4 regions of the Massilia sp. P1_C10 genome follow, and region 2 is predicted to be linked to each of the others. Evidence: predicted binding sites of a transcription regulator. Region 2 holds the regulator's gene; each other region holds the start of a gene.

Region 1 (4,423 bases), on a different contig from region 2:
ACCGTTGTGCCACTGCCCTGTTCCGCATCTTGCAGGAATCGCTGAGCAATATTTCGCGACATGCCAAAGCGAGCCGGGTGCGCATCGAACTGCGGGTCGAACGCGGCTGGATCGCGATGACGGTCGGCGACAACGGCGTCGGCCTGCAGACGAATGGCCGCCACAAGCCCGGCTCGTTCGGCCTGGTCGGTATCGAAGAGCGCGTGAATATCCTCGGCGGCACCTTCGAGGTTACCAGCGGTCCGGCCGCCGGCACCACCATCCAGGTGGCGGTACCCGCATTCGGCGACCCGATCGCGCCGGCCGCGTCCGCCGAGACGCCCGCGGCGCTGCCCGTGCCCATCACATTGGCCTAATCAGCCTTCACTTGTCCTACGCAGACACTTCGCTCCCGCCGTAGGAGCGTGTCGGCGCATCCACATCCCAATTAGGAATCGACTGCTTATTTTGTTGACCGAAGTCAAGTTCCACTCAGCCTCCGTACGCAAGAATTACCTCACTGCTCGGAATCAATACCAGCAGAGCCAGGCCGCCCCCCACTCGGGGATTCCATCAAGGAGGATCCAGAACCGTGAGCGTGAACGACGAAGTTTGAAGTAAATTATAACTAATAGTTACAAACTCCAAATACTAAGGATATGCCATGAAACCGAACGCAGAATTCAACACGATCGCCGCCCTTGACCTGGACCCGATCAAAGTCAAGCTGATGCACAAGGAGTCCGGCGAAGGCTGGTCGCTGGAGCATGCCAATGCCATGGAATTCGAATACCGGCGCTTCCTGTACCTGATGAAAAAGTTCCCGCAAGAGCAAACCGCGCCGCTGTTCGACGTCGACATTTTCTGGCACTACCACATCCTCGACACGATGAAATACGCGGCCGATTGCGAGCAGGTGTTCGGCTATTTCCTGCACCACTTTCCGTACATCGGCCTGCGCGGCGAAGACGACGAGGCGGCGCATCACCGGATCGGCGTGCGCATGCAGGAACTGTATGAAGAGACGTTCGGCGAGGCATATCATCAGCAGGATGCGGCCGCCGGATCGGCAGCGCGCGGCGCCTCGGTGACAAGCGCCTGGTCGTCCGCGACCGCGAAAACGGCCTGGTCGTCGGCCACTGCAAAAACCGCCTGGTCCTCGGCGACGGCGAAAACCGCGTGGTCGTCGGCGACGGCGAAAACGGCATGGTCGTCGGCGACCGCGAAAACGGCCTGGTCCTCCGCCACCGTGAAGACCGCCTGGTCATCGGCAACGGCCGCTGCCAACGACCGCGCCGCAGCGTCGCCGGGCGGCGCAGCCGACCAGGCGCGCGCAGTCCAGGCCGGGCACTTCTATTCGGAGCGGCCGACCCTGTCCGCGGCGGCGTAGCAAGCGCACTGCAGGCCAGCAAGCCGCAGGCGGAAACGCCATCCACCTCAGGGCCGCCTTCGTCGCGGCCCTTGTTTCGTCATCCGCGCCCGCCCCGCGACGCCCCATTGACGCGACCGGCGAGCGCCACTTTCCTCCTCAGGGACCGCGCCCGCGCGTTGATCAATACGTGGGTCAATTGATAATTCTCAACGTCCGCGCACATCAATTGCAGCATATTTGCTTTTCGTCATATCAAACAATGTCGTTGAGACAATGGCCTACTGGAAATGGCCCAATTCTCGGCTGTCAGCAAGCGTTGAAAAGGCGAACCGACCTTCCATGAATTTAACAAGAAAGGATTCAAGCATGATCTCCTTCAATGACTTCGCTGCGATCGCCGCCCTCGACCTCGACCCGATCAAAGTGAAACTGATGCGTCAGGACGACGGCAAAGGATGGACCCGCGAGCAGGCCGATACGGTCGAAGTCGAATATCGGCGCTTTCTGTACCTGATGAAAATGTTCCCTCACGAGCCGACCGCCCCGCTGGTCGACGTCGACACCTTCTGGCACTACCACATCCTCGACACGATGAAATATGCCGCCGACTGCGACCAGGTGTTCGGCTACTTCCTGCACCATTTCCCTTACATGGGCCTGCGCGGCAAAGCAGATGCGAAAGCGCTGGCGCAGATGGGCCAGCGCATGCGCGAACTGTACGAAGAGGTGTTTGGCGAAAGCTATATCCGGCCTGTGGCCGATCGCAGCCCACGGCTGCGCGGCCCGGCGCAGCCGGCCTACTGCACCAGGGCCGCGGCCCAGCCGGCATACTGCACCAGGGCCGAGCCGGAGGTGGCCGGCAGCGGCAGCAGCGCAAACGACTGCGCGCCCGCTGGCACGTTCATTGGTGGCCACCGCACCGATCGCCCTGCCCTCGCCCGGGTGTAGGCTTCCATGATGGCGCCTGCCATGGACTGCGAGACAATACTGGCGCGCAGGCTGCGCCGGATGCTTTCGTGCGTCGCCGTGGCCAGCCTGGCGCTTGTACCGCAGTCGCCGCGGGCGCAGGAAAAAATGGAGGTGGTCGTGGTCACCGGCACCCGGATCACCGCGCCGGGCACCACCTCCAACAGTCCGATTTCATCGATCCGGGCCGACGACATCACGGCTTCCCAACCGATCGCCGTCGAAGAATTTTTCAAGAACTTGCCGGCCGCGGCGCCGGCAATGGGACCCGGCACCAACAACGGCTCCGCCGGCGCCGCCACCGTCGACCTGCGCGGCCTCGGCCCGAACCGCACGCTGGTGCTGGTCAACGGGCGCCGGCTTGTCCCGTTCAACCTGAACAGCGCGGTCGACACCAATGCCGTCCCGCTGGCGTTGATCAGCCGCGTCGACCTGATCACCGGCGGCGCGTCGGTCGTGTACGGCGCCGATGCGGTGTCGGGCGTGGTCAACTTCAACCTGAAGCGCAACTTCACCGGCGTGGAGTTGAGCACCTCGTACGGCGCCACCACCGGCCAGCGCGACGCCAGGCGCCGCCGCGCCGACCTGACCGTCGGCGCCAACCTGCCCGACAACCGCGGCAGTGTGGTGCTGAGCGTGGGCAAGACGCGCGCCGATCCGCTGACCCAGGGCGCGCGCAGCTACGGCGTCACCAGCCTGAACTCACTGAACGGCGCGCCGACCGGATCGACGACCACGGTGCCGTCGGCGTTTTCGACCAGCAAGGGCGCCGGCGGCAGCGACGCGCTGTCCGGCGTCTGGCAGATCGATCCGGCCAGCGGCGCGCTGGTGCAGCCGGTCCAGCTCTACAACGGCAACCCGCCCAACTATTACGTGACCGGCTTCGACCGGACGCAGGCGACCTCGCTGGGCAACTTCAGGTTCAACGAACATGCGGAAGCGTACGCCGAACTGCTCTACACCGACAGCAAGGTTGGCGCCAGCATCGCCGAGGCCGGGACCTTCAGCAGCACCTTCAATGTCCCGATCGGCAATCCCTTCATTCCCGCCGCGGCGCGCCAGCAATTGTGCGCGCGGCGCGGCATTGCCGCCGCCAGCTGCGTCGAAGGCGACCCCACCATCGTCCCGCTGATGATCAACCGACGCTTCGTCGAACTGGGACCGCGCCACTTCGACTTCGATACCCGGACGCGCCAATACACGGTCGGCCTGAAGGGTGCGCTCACGGCCGACTGGACCTACGACCTTTACTTTAGCCGCGGCGACGCGGACCAGGCCCAGACGCGCGTCAACTGGGGCTCGCAGTCGAAGCTGGTGCAGTCGCTGAATGCGCTCAGCACGACCGCCTGCGTCAACCCCGCCAACGGCTGCGTCCCGCTCAACGTGTTCGGCGCCGCCGGCTCGATCACCCGCGACCAGCTCGATTTCATCAACCTCAGCACGCTGATGCTGCAGTCGCTGCGGCAGGACGTCGGCGCGCTGACCGTCTCCGGCGACCTGGGCCGGCGCCTGGCCAGTCCGCTCGCCGCGCGACCGGTCACGCTGGCGCTGTCGCTCGAGCGGCGCAAGGTGCGCGCGTCCACGCAATCGGATCCCGCCTTGCAGATCGCCGGCGAGGTGCTGGGCAATACGGCGACGGCGCCGGATCGCTCGGGCGCATTCGATCTCAGGGAGTACGCGCTCGAAACGCTGGTGCCGCTGGCGAGCGACAAGCCGCTGGTCAAGGCGCTGAATCTGGAATTCGGATATCGGCGCACCGGGTTTTCCACTGCCGGCAAGTCGCTGCGCTACGGCAGCTGGAAGTCCGGCGGCGCGTGGGCGCCGGTGCAATCGCTGCGCCTGCGCGCCATGGTCCAGAAGGCGACGCGCTCGCCGAACATCAACGAATTGTTTGCCCCGCTGGTCTCCGGCCTGTCCAACCTGGCGGTCGATCCGTGCCAGGGCAGCCGCATCAGCCAGGCCGAGTCGAACGTGGCGGGCACCCTGTCGAACCTGTGCCGGCTGACCGGCGTGCCGCAAGGCGAGATTGGCGCGGTGCCGGCGCCGACCACGGGCCAGATCAGCATCCAGACCGGCGGCAACCCGGCGCTGGGGCCAGAGGAAGCG
Region 2 (4,423 bases):
GCGTCAAGGGAGTGCGCGTGGTGCCGCGGCCGGGCAAGGTGGCCGCGATCGACTTCGCCGTCAGCGTCAGCGGCGACGTCGACGGCACCACCTGGCTGCTTGAGAAAGGCGCCAAACGCGGCATCGGCGAGCTGCAGGTCGAGCTGGTCGACGCAGCCGGCAGCGTTGCGGCCGCTGTCCGGAGCAACGCGGACGGCTCGTACGTGATCCCGTACGTGCTGCCGGGTCGCTACCAGCTGCGCATCGCGCCGGCCCAGCTCGAACGCCTGCGCCTGGCGCAATCCGGCGCGCCGGCCGTGACCATCGGCCCGGACGGAAACTCGCTCAACGGCCGCGATATCGTCGTCAGCGCGGCGCCGCCCTAGCCGCCCGAGCGCGCGCCCCGGCCCGGCGGTTTTCAGTATCATGGCCGTTTCAAAGGGGACTTTGCGATGAAGCCATTCACGCTCCGATGCGCCGCCTTCGCCCTCGCCTGCCTGTGCGTGGCGGGCTGCAAGGACAAGCACGATCCGCTCAAGCCGACGGTCGCCACACCGGCCATCACGACGCCGGCCGCATAGCGCCAGGCCGGCCGCGCGCGCGTTTTTCGCCACTTGTCGGTGCGCGACAGGGTAAACTGTCGCCCGTTCCCTTCCATTAGCAGGTATTTTCCATGTCGTTTGACTCCCTTGGACTGATCGATCCGCTGGTCCGCACCCTGGCCGAACTTGGCTACCAAACGCCGACGCCGGTCCAGCTGCAGGGCATTCCCGCCGTGCTGGCGGGCCGCGACGTGATGGCCGCCGCCCAAACCGGCACCGGCAAGACCGCCGCGTTCGCGCTGCCGATCCTGCAGAAGCTGACGATGGAGGGGACCAGGGTCGCCGCCAATTCGGTGCGCGCGCTGGTGCTGGTGCCGACCCGCGAACTGGCCGAGCAGGTGCACCAGAGCTTCCTGGCCTACGGCGCCAGCCTGCCGCTGCGCACCCACGTCGCGTACGGCGGCGTCAGCATCAATCCCCAGATGATGAAGCTGCGCAAAGGCCTCGACCTGCTGGTCGCCACACCGGGGCGCCTCCTCGACCTGCACCGCCAGAACGCCGTCAAGTTCGACCAAGTGCAGGTGCTGGTGCTCGACGAAGCGGACCGCATGCTCGACCTGGGCTTTTCGCGCGAGCTCGATGCGGTGTTCGCCGCCCTTCCGGCGCGGCGCCAGACCTTGCTGTTCTCGGCCACCTTCTCCGACGAGATCCGTGCGATGGCCGGCAAGCTGCTGCGCGACCCGCTCGGCATCGAAGTCAGTCCGCGCAACACCACCGTCAAGGCGATCGCGCAGTGGATCGTCCCGGTCGACAAGAAGCGCAAGCCGGAACTGTTCATGCACCTGCTGAAGAAGAAGCGCTGGGGCCAGGTGCTGGTGTTCGTCAAGACCCGCAAGGGGGTCGACGCGCTGGTCGACACCTTGCAATCGCACGGCATCCCGGCCGACTCGATCCACGGCGACAAGCCGCAGCCGGCGCGCCTGCGCGCGCTGGAGCGCTTCAAGGCCGGCGACGCGCGCATCCTGGTCGCCACCGACGTCGCCGCGCGCGGCCTCGACATCGACGACTTGCCGCTGGTGGTCAACTTCGACCTGCCAATTGTGGCCGAAGACTACGTCCACCGCACCGGCCGCACCGGCCGCGCCGGCGCCTCGGGCGAAGCGGTGTCGCTGGTGTGCGCCGACGAAGTCACGCAGCTGGCCGCGATTGAAGTGCTGACGAAACAAACGCTGGAGCGGGTCGAGGAAGCGGGTTTCGAGCCCGATCATCGCGTGCCGGTCACGAACACCCGCGGCGAAGTGGTGAAGAAGCCGAAAAAGCCGAAGAAGCCCAAGGGCGACGCCAAGGTCACCGAGGTGGACGTGCGCTTCGCGCGGCGCTAGGGAAAAGCCCGGGCGGCGCTGGCAGTGTCCGCCCGTCAGCACTATAATGGAAGCGTCCCCCGCAGAACGGGAATCACGAGTCCGACCACGTGAACCATCCACGGCCCTTTGCCATCGCGCCGCCCTTCCGCGCGAATGGATTCAAGCCGAGCTGCGCAGCCTGTAGCTCGGATCAGCTGTGTTTGCCTTCAGGACTCGATGAGGACGACTTCAGTTTGCTCGACGCCGCTATCGGCCGCCGGCGGCGTGTGGCGCGCGACGAACGCCTGTACCAGATGGGCGAGCCGTTCCGTAATCTTTACGCCATCCGCTTCGGACACTTCAAGACCTCGCAGGTTAACGCCGCCGGTGAGCAGCAAATTACGGGCTTCCAGATGGCCGGCGAGCTGCTCGGCCTTGACGCGATTGGCGGCGGCCACCACCACTGCGACGCGGTGGCGCTGGAAGACAGCGAAGTGTGCGAAATCCCGTTCGACGAGCTCGAAGAGCTGTGCGGCCACCTGCCCGCGCTGCTGCACAACTTCCATCGTCTGATGAGCGACGAAATCACGCGCGAGCAGAACGTCATGCTCCTGCTGGGCAATATGCGCGCCGAGCAGCGCCTCGCAGTCTTCCTCGTCAACCTGTCGGCGAGGTACGCCGCGCGCGGCTATTCGGCCACCCACTTCCAGCTGCGCATGTCGCGCGAGGACATCGGCAACTACCTGGGACTGACGATCGAAAGCATCAGCCGGCTGCTGTCGCGCTTCAAACAGCTTGGCTTGCTGAAGGTCGACAAGCGCGACGTCACGCTGCTGCAGCCGGAACTGCTGCGCGCGATGGCGGCCGGCACAGGGCATTGCAGCCCGTTGTCGTGACCTCCTCCAGCGGAAGGACATAAGCGCATCGTTCGCTCCTTCGGCGCCAGCGCAACCTCGAAGCCGAAGCACTTCACCAGCCCGATCACCCGGGTATTCTGGGGCAGCGCCTCGCTGACGATCCCGCATCTTCCGCGAGTGCGGCAGTACGCGATCGGTGAAGCGCGCCAGATGTGACGGCGACCCCAGCTCGCGCACGCACACGAACAGCCGAAGCGCAGCTCGTAGCGTGAGCATCCTCCCAAGGCAAGCCCGAACCATACCGGCTTGGCCAACCCGTCCCGGCAACGTGCTCCAGCCCTATCGCGAATTTCGCCTAAGCATTTTTGCGATAACTCAAATCGAAAAACTGTTATAGGGAGCAAGATTTCCTTCGATCCAACCTTGGAACAGCAGCGCCGCTCAACGGAGATCGCGACATGACAGGCATCCCGCTTCCCAATCCGTTCGCTGGTCTTAGTGGAGCGAATCGTCCATTCGCCTGCGCTTCGCTACCGATCGTGGACTGGCCGAAAACCAGCTCCTGGTTAAGAATGTCAGCGGCGGCGAAGCGATTTGCGGAGGGATCGAGTACCGGCTGCTGTGTGTTTCGCTAGAAGCCGGGATGTCGCTGAAGCAGTTCACTGCATTGCCGGTTGAACTGCAATTTCTCACAGATCGAGGCAGCACAGCTACCAAGGCGCTAGCCCCCTTTGCTCCACGCTGTACTGCCTTGTGAAAATTGCACATTCCATGGTGTGGGCTGCAAAATGAGTTCTTCACGACAATCAACCAAAACCGTCGCTTTTACGGCACTGATTTTCTTCTCAACACCGTTTCTGAACGCCTGCGATCATCCAGTCCAGTCATCAAAGAGGCCCAGCATGACGGCTCTATCATCACGACTTGAACCACTCTTTAAAAGAACGAAAAAGATTTGCTTTGGGCAATTTATTGTTGAAATACCTTCGACTGCGAATGCGGTCTTCGGGCCTACAGATGTGGATTTCCCCATCGATTTCCACTCGGGTGAAGCACATACAATATCCACACGTATAAATGCTCAACTCGTAGAGATTGAAAAGAACCGAATATTTTTGAAGGGTAGCGCGCTCGCCGCTAGCGATTCTCTGTTCGGCAAAGTTATTGATGGCGCAGCTCCCGGCCAGAAATTAGTTTTTGGCTACAGAGACCAAGGATCTTACACAGTCGAATCTTTCATTCCCATTGGCGATGATCTATTTATTCAACACGGGGCATCCCATCCCAAGGACGACTCGGTTAACAGCTTAAACAAGACCGCGACATTACTACGGCTCCGCGCCGACGACGAGTCCCCTACGGAAACAGGTGTTTGCATAGAAGGCGGTTTCGTTGCTTTGCAACCCGAATTCGAACGTGCCTCGATCGGAGTAAGGTTGAAGGAGTTTCCAGATGTCCATTTTTCCGTCGCCGTCGTCAAGAACCAAGACTACCTCATTGAGTCAAGCGGATTGGAAAAACGTCTGGACGCCGCCGCGAAGGAAGGTGGCAGCTGGTATTCCCGGATAAAATTTTTCCGCCGTGGCCCGCGGCAGTTAGGCAACTGGAATGGTTTTGAAGTTCTTGCCCGCAAGCCGGCACAGGAACACACAACCGAATCGCACGAGTTCGCGTTTGTCAGCTTGGGCGCAGTGAGAGATTC
Region 3 (4,423 bases), on a different contig from region 2:
GATGCTGGTGGTGCGCACGATCCACAACAACGAAGTACGGCAGGACTACCCGGTGAACGACATGGTGTTCTCGGTGGCCCAGCTGGTGAGCAAGATATCGAAAGACATGACTTTAAATCCGGGCGACGTGCTGTTGTGCGGGACGTCGGTCGGCGTGGGCTCCATGCGACCAGGAAGTACGATCGAAGTCGAGATCGATGGCATAGGCAAGCTCAAAAACCGGTTCGAGTAAACTAGGTGGGAGCACGTCATGAAGATAGCAGTGATCGGAGCTGGGGCAATCGGCGGGTATGTCGGCGCGAAGCTGGCATTGGCCGGCGAGGATGTGACGTTCATCGTCAGGGGCGCCAACCTGGAGGCAATTAGCGCCAGGGGCATCAAACTGATCGAGAACGACGGAACCGAAAAGGTGGCTGGCAATGTGAAGGCCACCGACAACTACGCGCAGGCGGGTGTGCAAGAGCTGGTGATCCTGGCGCTGAAGGCACACCAGGTCGACGCCGTCGCCGACGAGGTGTCGAAACTGATGGGCCCGGACACCGTGGTGGTGACCATGCAGAACGGCATCCCGTTCTGGTATTTCCACCGTCACGGCGGGCCGTTCGAAGGACATACGGTGCACAGCGTGGACGCGACCGGCAATCTGGCGAGCAAGATCGCGCCGGAGCGCATTCTCGGCTGCGTGGTGTACCCGGCGGCGGAGCTGATTGCGCCGGGCGTGATCCAGCACGTCGAGGGGGAGCGTTTCCCGCTGGGCGAGCTGGACGGATCGATCAGCGCGCGGGCGCAGGCAGTTTCCGAAGTGTTCCAGCACGCGGGATTGAAGGCGCCGGTGCTGGACAACATCCGGGCCGAAATCTGGCTCAAGCTGTGGGGCAACGTCTGCTTCAACCCGATCAGCGCGCTGTCGCATTCGACCCTGGTCGATATCTGCCAGTTCCCGCTGGCGCGCGAACTGGCGGCGGAAATGATGCTCGAAGCGCAGGCGGTTGCCGCCAAGCTGGGGATATCGTTCCGGGTCACGCTGGATCGCCGCATCGAAGGCGCCGAAAAGGTCGGCAAGCACAAGACCTCGATGCTGCAGGATGTGGAAGCGGGGCGCGGGCCGGAAATCGACGCGCTGGTGGGATCGGTGGTGGAGCTGGGCAAGCTGACCGGCACCCCGACGCCGCACATCGACTCGGCCTACGCGCTGGTCAAGCTGCTCGAGCGCACCATGACCGAGGAGCACGGCGGCGTGAAGATGCACAAGACCGCGATGGCCTGATGACTGTCTAGTTCTTCAAAAACAAAACCCACCGCATGCGGTGGGTTTTTTCTTGCCGCGGCGTCAATTACAGGCCGTAAGCGTAAGCCGCGTCCGACTTGTCTCCGCCGGTCTCGGCGTCGAGCTGTTCGCGCAGGTCGAGCATGAAGAAAGCGGCGATCAGCGAAGCGAAGGAGAAGGCCGGGCGGGCTGCTGCGGTAGCGGTGATCGTCGTCATGTCATGCTCCTGAAGGTGAATTGAATTCGATAGGAAGAAGTCTACGGAAGACTGTCGATCCGATCCAATTGCGAGTTCTGATATGGGATATAAGCGTGGCGCAGAACAGCCTGCCCTGAAAAACAAAACCCACCGCTTGCGGTGGGTCTTTGATGGCGCCGCGCGCTTGCCGCGGCATCGCTGCTGGAGCGTGGATTACAGGCCGTAAGCGTAAGCTGCGTCCGACTTGTCGCCGCCGGTTTCAGCGTCGAGTTGTTCGCGCAGGTTGACCATGAAGAAAGCGCCGATCAGCGAAGCGAACGAAAAGGTCGAGGTCGGTGCTGGGTAGGTCGAGCCGGCTGGTGCGGTAGCGGTGATGGTGGTCATGTGAAGCTCCTGAAAGTTGGTGGAATTCGATAGGTACGACTTTACCGAAGACCGTCGATCCGATCCAATTTCAAGTTCTGATATGCGTTATAAACGCTGCGAATATTGCCTATGGAGAACCGGGCTTTTGGCCGGTTCTCTTTTTTTGTTGCGGCGAAAAATGCGGAAAACGCTTAAATCTTGCCCTGGTTTTTCAGGCGCGACAGCGTTTCCGGCGACAGGTTCAGGTAGGACGCCAGCTCCTTCTTAGGCAGCCGGTCGAACAGCTCGGGATGCTTGCGCATGAAGCGGTGCACGCGGCCAGGCGCGTCGAGCAGGTGCAAGGTAATGGTGTGCGCCATGATCGAGCTCATCAGGTTCATCACCTCGTATTCGAACGCCGCCTTGACCGCGCTGTGGCTCTCGAGGAAGTTGACCCACTGGTGCAGGGGCAGGCGCGCAATGCGCACTTTGGTCACGCACACGATGCTGTAGGGCGTCGGCGTGTGCAGGCGCCACGCGGCATAGCTGGTCTCGATCTCGCGTTCGGCCGAGAAGCGCAGGATCATCTCCTTTGCTTCCTGGTTGGTGACCACGCGCTTGAGGATGCCGTCGAGCACGAAGTATTGCTCCATGTCGTGCACGCCCTGGTTCAGCAGCAGGTCCCCCTTCTGGTGGTTCTCCACGATCAAGTAGGGTTCGAGCGCTTCCATCTCGCTTTCGCGCAACTCTTTCAGCACGACATTTTGCTTGAGCTGGACGCGAATAATGTTTCGCTCGGGGTGGTTGGCGACTAACGTCATGAGTGATTTGCTACCTAATTTCACAAGAGCCGACATCATGCGGCGAAAATTGACCTCGGTCAATGAGAGATATCAGAGCGACTCGCTATAGTGGGCGCACTAAAAGACGGGCTGCACATCGACTCAGATCAAAGCTTGTACTGACAGTCCAAACCGCAGCACCTTATCGAATTACTGGAGGAGACATCTCATCATGACAGACACCACGCAAGCAACAGAAATGACCGACGGTTTCCATCTGGTCATCGATGCCCTCAAGCACAACGACATCGACACGATCTTCGGCCTGGTCGGCATTCCGATCACCGACCTGTGCCGCCTGGCGCAAGCGCAAGGCATGAAATTCATTGGTTTCCGCCACGAGCAACACGCAGGCAACGCTGCCGCGATTGCCGGCTACATGACCAAGAAGCCAGGCATCTGCATGACCGTGTCGGCGCCAGGCTTCCTGAACGGCCTGACCGCACTTGCCAATGCTACCACCAACTGCTTCCCGATGATTCTGATCTCGGGCTCGTCCGAGCGCGAAATCGTCGACCTGCAGCAGGGCGACTACGAAGAGATGGACCAGCTTAACGCCGCCAAGCCATACTGCAAGGCCGCTTATCGCATCAACAAGGCCGAAGACATCGGCATCGGCATCGCCCGCGCGATCCGCTCGGCCGTGTCGGGCCGTCCAGGCGGCGTCTACCTCGACCTGCCGGCCCAGCTGCTGGCCCAGACCCTCGACGCCGCCCACGGCAAGCGTTCGCTGGTCAAGGTCGTCGATGCCGCTCCAGCTCAGCTGCCTGCTCCCGATTCGGTCGAGCGCGCGCTGGACCTGCTGAAGTCCGCCAAGAAGCCGCTGATCCTGCTGGGCAAGGGCGCCGCTTACGCGCAAGCCGACGCCGACATCCGCGCGCTGGTCGAGAAATCGGGCATTCCTTACCTGCCGATGTCGATGGCCAAGGGCCTGCTGCCCGACACCCACGCGCAGTCCGCATCGGCGGCCCGCTCGTTCGTGCTGGCCGAAGCCGACACGGTCCTGCTGATCGGCGCACGCCTGAACTGGCTGCTGTCGCACGGCAAGGGCAAGACCTGGGGCGCGATTCCGAAGAAATTCATCCAGATCGACATCTCGCCGACCGAGATCGACAGCAACGTGGCGATCGCCGCACCGCTGATCGGCGACATCGGCTCCTGCGTGCAGGCACTGGTCAAGGGCATCGATGCCGGCGGCTACCAGAAGCCTTCGGCGGAGTGGACCGGCGCCATTGCCGAGCGCAAGGACAAGAACCTGACCAAGATGGCCGCGACGCTGGAGCAGAATCCATCGCCGATGAACTTCCACAGCGCGCTGCGCGTGATCCGCGACGTCGTCAAGGCCAATCCGGAAATCAACATCGTCAACGAAGGCGCCAACACGCTCGACTACGCACGATCGATCGTCGACATGTACCAGCCGCGCAAGCGTTTCGACTCGGGCACCTGGGGCATCATGGGCATCGGCATGGGCTTCGCGATCGGCGCGGCCGTCATCTCCGGCAAGCCGGTGATCGCGATCGAAGGCGACAGCGCATTCGGCTTCTCGGGCATGGAACTGGAAACCATCTGCCGCTACGACCTGCCGGTCATCACGGTGGTGTTCAACAACAACGGCGTCTACAAGGGCACCGATCCTAACCTGAACCCGAACAACCCGAACGACGTGCCGGTCACCTCGTTCGTCAAGGGCGCGCGTTACGACAAGATGATCGAAGCGTTCGGCGGCATCGGCTACAACGTCGAGACCCCGGAAGAGCTGGACAAGGC
Region 4 (4,423 bases), on a different contig from region 2:
AGATCGAGGCCAACGGCCTCATTGCGTTTGAAATCGTGTGGTTGGGTCATAGCAGAGGTGTTCCGTTGGAGAGAGGTTTGACGCCCAGGTGTTTGGCCAGCGTTGCGCCGATGTCGGAGAACGTTTTGGAAACCGGCAGCGCGCGCGACGCTACGCCAGGGCCGAAGAAAATCATTGGAATGTGCTCGCGCGTGTGATCCGAACCAGGCCAGCTCGGATCGCAGCCATGGTCGGCGGTGATCACCACCAGGTCGCCTTCCTTGAGCTTGGCGATGAATTCCGGCAGCCGCGCGTCCATCTCGTGGAGCGCGTTCGAGTAGCCGGCGATGTCGCGGCGGTGGCCGAAGGCCTGGTCGAAGTCGACGAAGTTCACGAACGTGAGCGACTTGTCGCCCGCCTCGTCGGCCACTTTCAGCAGCGCGTCGAAGAGCGCCATGTTGTCGGCGCCCTTGACCACGCGCGAGATGCCCTGCGCGGCGAAGATGTCGCTGATCTTGCCCAGGCCGATCACTTCGCCGCCTTCGTTCTTCACGTGGTCGAGCAGGGTCGGCGCCGGCGGCGGCACGGCGTAGTCGTGGCGGTTGCTGGTGCGGCGGTAGTTGCCGTTCTCGCCCAGGAAGGGACGCGCGATCACGCGGCCGATGTTGTACGGCTTGACCAGTTCGTAGGCCGCTTCGCAGACCGCGTACAGGCGATCCAGGCCGAACGACTCTTCGTGCGCGGCGATCTGCATCACCGAGTCGCCCGAGGTGTAGATGATCGGCTTGCCGGTGGCGACATGCTCGTCGCCGTGCTTGTTGATGATGTCGGTGCCGGACGCGTGGCAGTCGCCCAGGAAGCCCGGCACGCCGGTGATTTCCTTGAGCTTGTCGGTCAGCTCCGCCGGGAACGACGGCACGGTGCGCGGGAAATAGCCCCAGTCGAAATTGACCGGCACGCCGGCGATTTCCCAGTGGCCGCTCTGGGTGTCCTTGCCGGTCGACTGCTCGTGCGCGACGCCGTACGCGCCGGTGAAGCCGTCGCGCTGGTTGAAGCCGGCCGCCCATTCGCCGCAGGCGATGTGGGCCGCGGCGGCCAGGCCGAGGCGCTCGAGGTTGGGCAGCGACATCGGCTTGCCGGAGTCAAAGGCCCAGCTGGCGATGTGGCCGAAGGTATTCGCGCCGGTGTCGCCGAATTTGTCGGCGTCGGGCGCGGCGCCCAGGCCGAAGGAGTCAAGCAAAAGTATGAATGCGCGGGACATGGTATGCCTCGTTAGTGTGTGACGATCAGGCGTCGGCGCGCGGCGTCTTGGCCACGTTTTCCAGGAACGCGAGAATCAGGGTGACCAGGTCCTTGGCGCCGATCGCGGCGTACTTCAGGGTCTGCTCATGCGACAGCGGGAATGGCGACATGCCTTCGGCCAGGTTGGTGATGACCGACACGCCGGTGACCTTCAGCCCACAGTGGCGGGCCGAGACGACTTCCGGCACCACTGACATGCCGACCACGTCGGCGCCCAGCTTGGCCATCGCGCGGATCTCGGCGGCGGTCTCGAAGTTCGGGCCCGGGTAGGCGATGAACACGCCTTCGTGCAGGGTGATGCCCTTGTCGGCGGCGGTCTGCTTGACCAGCCCGCGGATGTCGGCGTCGTAGGCGTTGGCCATGCTGAAGAAGCGCGGGCCGAAGCGGTCGTCGTTCGGGCCGATCATCGGCGTGCCTGGCAGCCAGTTGATATGGTCGGTCAGCGCGACCAGGCTGCCGGCGTCGACTTCGGTGCGCAGCGATCCGGCGGCGTTGGTCACGAACAGCATCTCGCAGCCGAGCAGCTTCATGGTGCGCACGGCCGACGTCATCACGCCCATGCCGTAGCCCTCGTAGAAGTGGCCGCGGCCTTTCATGCAGACGACGTCGACGCCGGCCAGGGTGCCGAGCACCAGTTCGCCGGCGTGGCCGTGCACCGTGCTGATCGGGAAGCCAGGCAGTTCGTCGAAGCCGATCGACACGGCGTCGGTCATCTGCTCGGCCAGCACGCCCAGTCCGGAACCCAGGATCATCGCCACGCGCGGCGTGAATCCAGGCTTGCGCGCGCGGATCAAATCGGCGGCTTCGAATGGGGTGTTGTTGGACATGCGATTTCCTTGTTCGGTGAGAGGAGCTTCAATCAGGGTGGAAGGCGCGGGCACGTGAGGCCAGCCTAGTATTATAACTATGCATGAAGTTGGATATGTATGGCAAATACCCTTTTTCTTCGCTATTTATATATACTCGATATAAATCGGCGCACTCCGTTGGCCCGGCGCGACAGCACGGACCACCCCACTCCGACCGGGAAGCGATCAGTGATTGACATCAATTCAACAACTGTCTACCATCAAAAACAAATGTTTTTGAAAAGCGTCCCGTGACCGAGCCGTCGAAAAAAGACCAGTTGTACGAGCTGATTCGTGCGAACCCTTTCATCTCCCAGCAGGACCTGGCGGTGCAGTTGCGGCTGTCGCGCTCCGCGGTGGCCGGCCATATCGCGGGCCTGATCCGCGAGCGGCGCCTGCTCGGGCGCGCGTATGTCCTGCCGGGGAAGCGGCCGATCGCCTGCGTCGGCGCGGCCAACCTCGATCGCAAACTGCGTTCGCTGGGCACGCTGACGATGGGCACCTCGAATCCGGCGCGCCAGGACGAGTCGTTCGGCGGCGTGGCGCGCAACATCGCCGAGAACCTGGCGCGTCTCGGCGCCCCGGTCGCGCTGACCACCGCGATCGGCAGCGACTCGTCGGGCCGCGCGCTGCTGGCGCACGCCGAGGCGGCCGGGATCGACACGCGAGGCACGCTCAAGCTCGAAAACACCTGCAGCGGCACCTATACCGCGGTGCTGGACGATCACGGCGAAATGCTGGTCGCGCTGGCCGACATGGCGCTGTATGACGCGCTCACGCCGGCCTTCCTGGCCGAGCGCGCGCCTTCCGCCCTGCCCGCGCTGACCATCGCCGACCTGAACCTGCCGCTCGACACGGTGGCCGCGCTGATCGCCGAGGCGGCGCACGGCGCGGCGCCGCTGGTCGTGGTGGCGGTGTCGCAGCCGAAAATGGCGCGCCTGCCGCTCGACCTGCATGGCGTGCGCCTGCTGATCCTGAACCACGGCGAACTGGAGACCCGCATCGGCAGGAAGATCGTCACCGACGCCGACCTCGCCGCCGCCTGCGCGCTGGTGCGCGAGCAAGGCGCGCAGGACGTCATCGTCACGCGCGGCGGCAAGGGCGTTGTATATAGCCGCGCCGACGGCGTGAACAAGCTCGAAGCGCCCGAGGCGCGCATCGTCGACGTCACCGGCGCCGGCGATGCTTTCGCGGCGGCCGTGTGCTGGTCGCTGTTCCAGGGCAGCGAAGACCTCGAGCTGGCGTGCCGGCGCGGCCTGAAGCTGTCGGCCATGACGCTTGAATGCGAGGAGACGGTCTGCCCTTACCTGGACATCGACAGCCTCGACGAGATCCACAGCTTCGGCGGCGTCGCGCCGCAACCGTTCAACGCCCTTTACCAAGAATGACCATGCAGCAGTTCCTCTTGTTCTCGCCCGAAGTGGCGGCAGCGCGCGCAGCCGGAAAGCCCGTCGTGGCGCTCGAATCGACCATCATCTCGCACGGCATGCCGTATCCGCAGAACGTCCAGATGGCGCGCGAAGTCGAGCAGTTGATCCGCGACGCGGGCGCCGTGCCGGCCACCATCGCGATCATCGGCGGGAAGATCTGCATCGGCCTCTCCGCGGAACAGCTCGAACAGCTGGGCACCTCGCCGGACGCGATGAAGGTGAGCCGGCGCGACCTGCCCTTCGTCGTCGCCTCGCACCGGCTGGGCGCCACCACCGTGGCCGCGACCATGATCTGCGCGGCGCTGGCCGGCATCAAGGTGTTCGTCACCGGCGGCATCGGCGGCGTGCACCGCGGCGCCGAGACCAGCTTCGACATCTCGGCAGACCTGCAGGAACTGGCGCGCACCAGCGTGGCGGTGGTGTGCGCCGGCGTCAAATCGATCCTCGACATCGGCCTGACGCTCGAATACCTGGAAACCCACGGCGTGCCCGTGATCGGCGTCGGCCAGCCGGGCTTCCCCGCCTTCTTCACGCGCGAGAGCGGCTTCAAGGCCGACTTCCAGATGGACGGCGCGCTGGAGCAGGCCGCGTTCATCCAGACCAAGTGGGCGCTGGGCCTGGCCGGCGGCGTGGTGGTCGCCAATCCGGTGCCGGAAGCGTTCGCGATGCCGAAGGAAGAAATCGACCGCATCACCGGCCAAGCGCTGGCCGAGGCGGGACAGCGCGGCGTGACCGGGAAGTCGGTGACGCCGTTCCTGCTGGCGCGCATCAAGGAGCTGACCGGTGGACGCAGCCTGGCCACGAACATCGCGCTGGTCAAGCACAACGCGGTCGTCGGCGCGCGCCTCGCCATCGCGCTGCACG

The links. The regulator FNR, encoded in region 2, switches genes on or off when oxygen is low (the NO sensors DNR and NnrR bind a similar motif). The targets are predictions, from matches to a motif close to TTGATNNNNATCAA.
Region 1: AC1D02_RS02110 (glycine-rich domain-containing protein) is a predicted target of FNR. The motif match lies at 1,548-1,561, and genes of this name have one in related genera.
Region 3: oxc (oxalyl-CoA decarboxylase) is a predicted target of FNR. The motif match lies at 2,682-2,695, and genes of this name have one in related genera.
Region 4: AC1D02_RS01260 (carbohydrate kinase) is a predicted target of FNR. The motif match lies at 2,319-2,332, and genes of this name have one in related genera.

The regions. Positions count from the first base shown of each region.
Region 1 covers NZ_JBFUAC010000001.1:446,043-450,465, reverse strand. Annotated here, with positions in the region: gene AC1D02_RS02120 (CHASE domain-containing protein) at 1-356, shown strand, start outside; gene AC1D02_RS02115 (glycine-rich domain-containing protein) at 644-1,369, shown strand; gene AC1D02_RS02110 (glycine-rich domain-containing protein) at 1,718-2,299, shown strand; gene AC1D02_RS02105 (TonB-dependent receptor domain-containing protein) at 2,321-4,423, shown strand, end outside.
Region 2 covers NZ_JBFUAC010000005.1:209,495-213,917, forward strand. Annotated here, with positions in the region: gene AC1D02_RS13120 (MSCRAMM family protein) at 1-365, shown strand, start outside; gene AC1D02_RS13125 (hypothetical protein) at 432-560, shown strand; gene AC1D02_RS13130 (DEAD/DEAH box helicase) at 653-1,903, shown strand; gene fnr (fumarate/nitrate reduction transcriptional regulator Fnr) at 1,993-2,760, shown strand; gene AC1D02_RS13140 (T6SS immunity protein Tli4 family protein) at 3,624-4,423, shown strand, end outside.
Region 3 covers NZ_JBFUAC010000002.1:490,764-495,186, reverse strand. Annotated here, with positions in the region: gene AC1D02_RS06570 (fumarylacetoacetate hydrolase family protein) at 1-232, shown strand, start outside; gene AC1D02_RS06565 (2-dehydropantoate 2-reductase) at 251-1,267, shown strand; gene AC1D02_RS06560 (hypothetical protein) at 1,335-1,484, opposite strand; gene AC1D02_RS06555 (hypothetical protein) at 1,680-1,850, opposite strand; gene AC1D02_RS06550 (Crp/Fnr family transcriptional regulator) at 2,024-2,632, opposite strand; gene oxc (oxalyl-CoA decarboxylase) at 2,826-4,423, shown strand, end outside.
Region 4 covers NZ_JBFUAC010000001.1:249,092-253,514, reverse strand. Annotated here, with positions in the region: gene deoC (deoxyribose-phosphate aldolase) at 1-50, opposite strand, end outside; gene AC1D02_RS01270 (phosphopentomutase) at 47-1,240, opposite strand; gene xapA (xanthosine phosphorylase) at 1,266-2,108, opposite strand; gene AC1D02_RS01260 (carbohydrate kinase) at 2,381-3,517, shown strand; gene AC1D02_RS01255 (pseudouridine-5'-phosphate glycosidase) at 3,520-4,423, shown strand, end outside.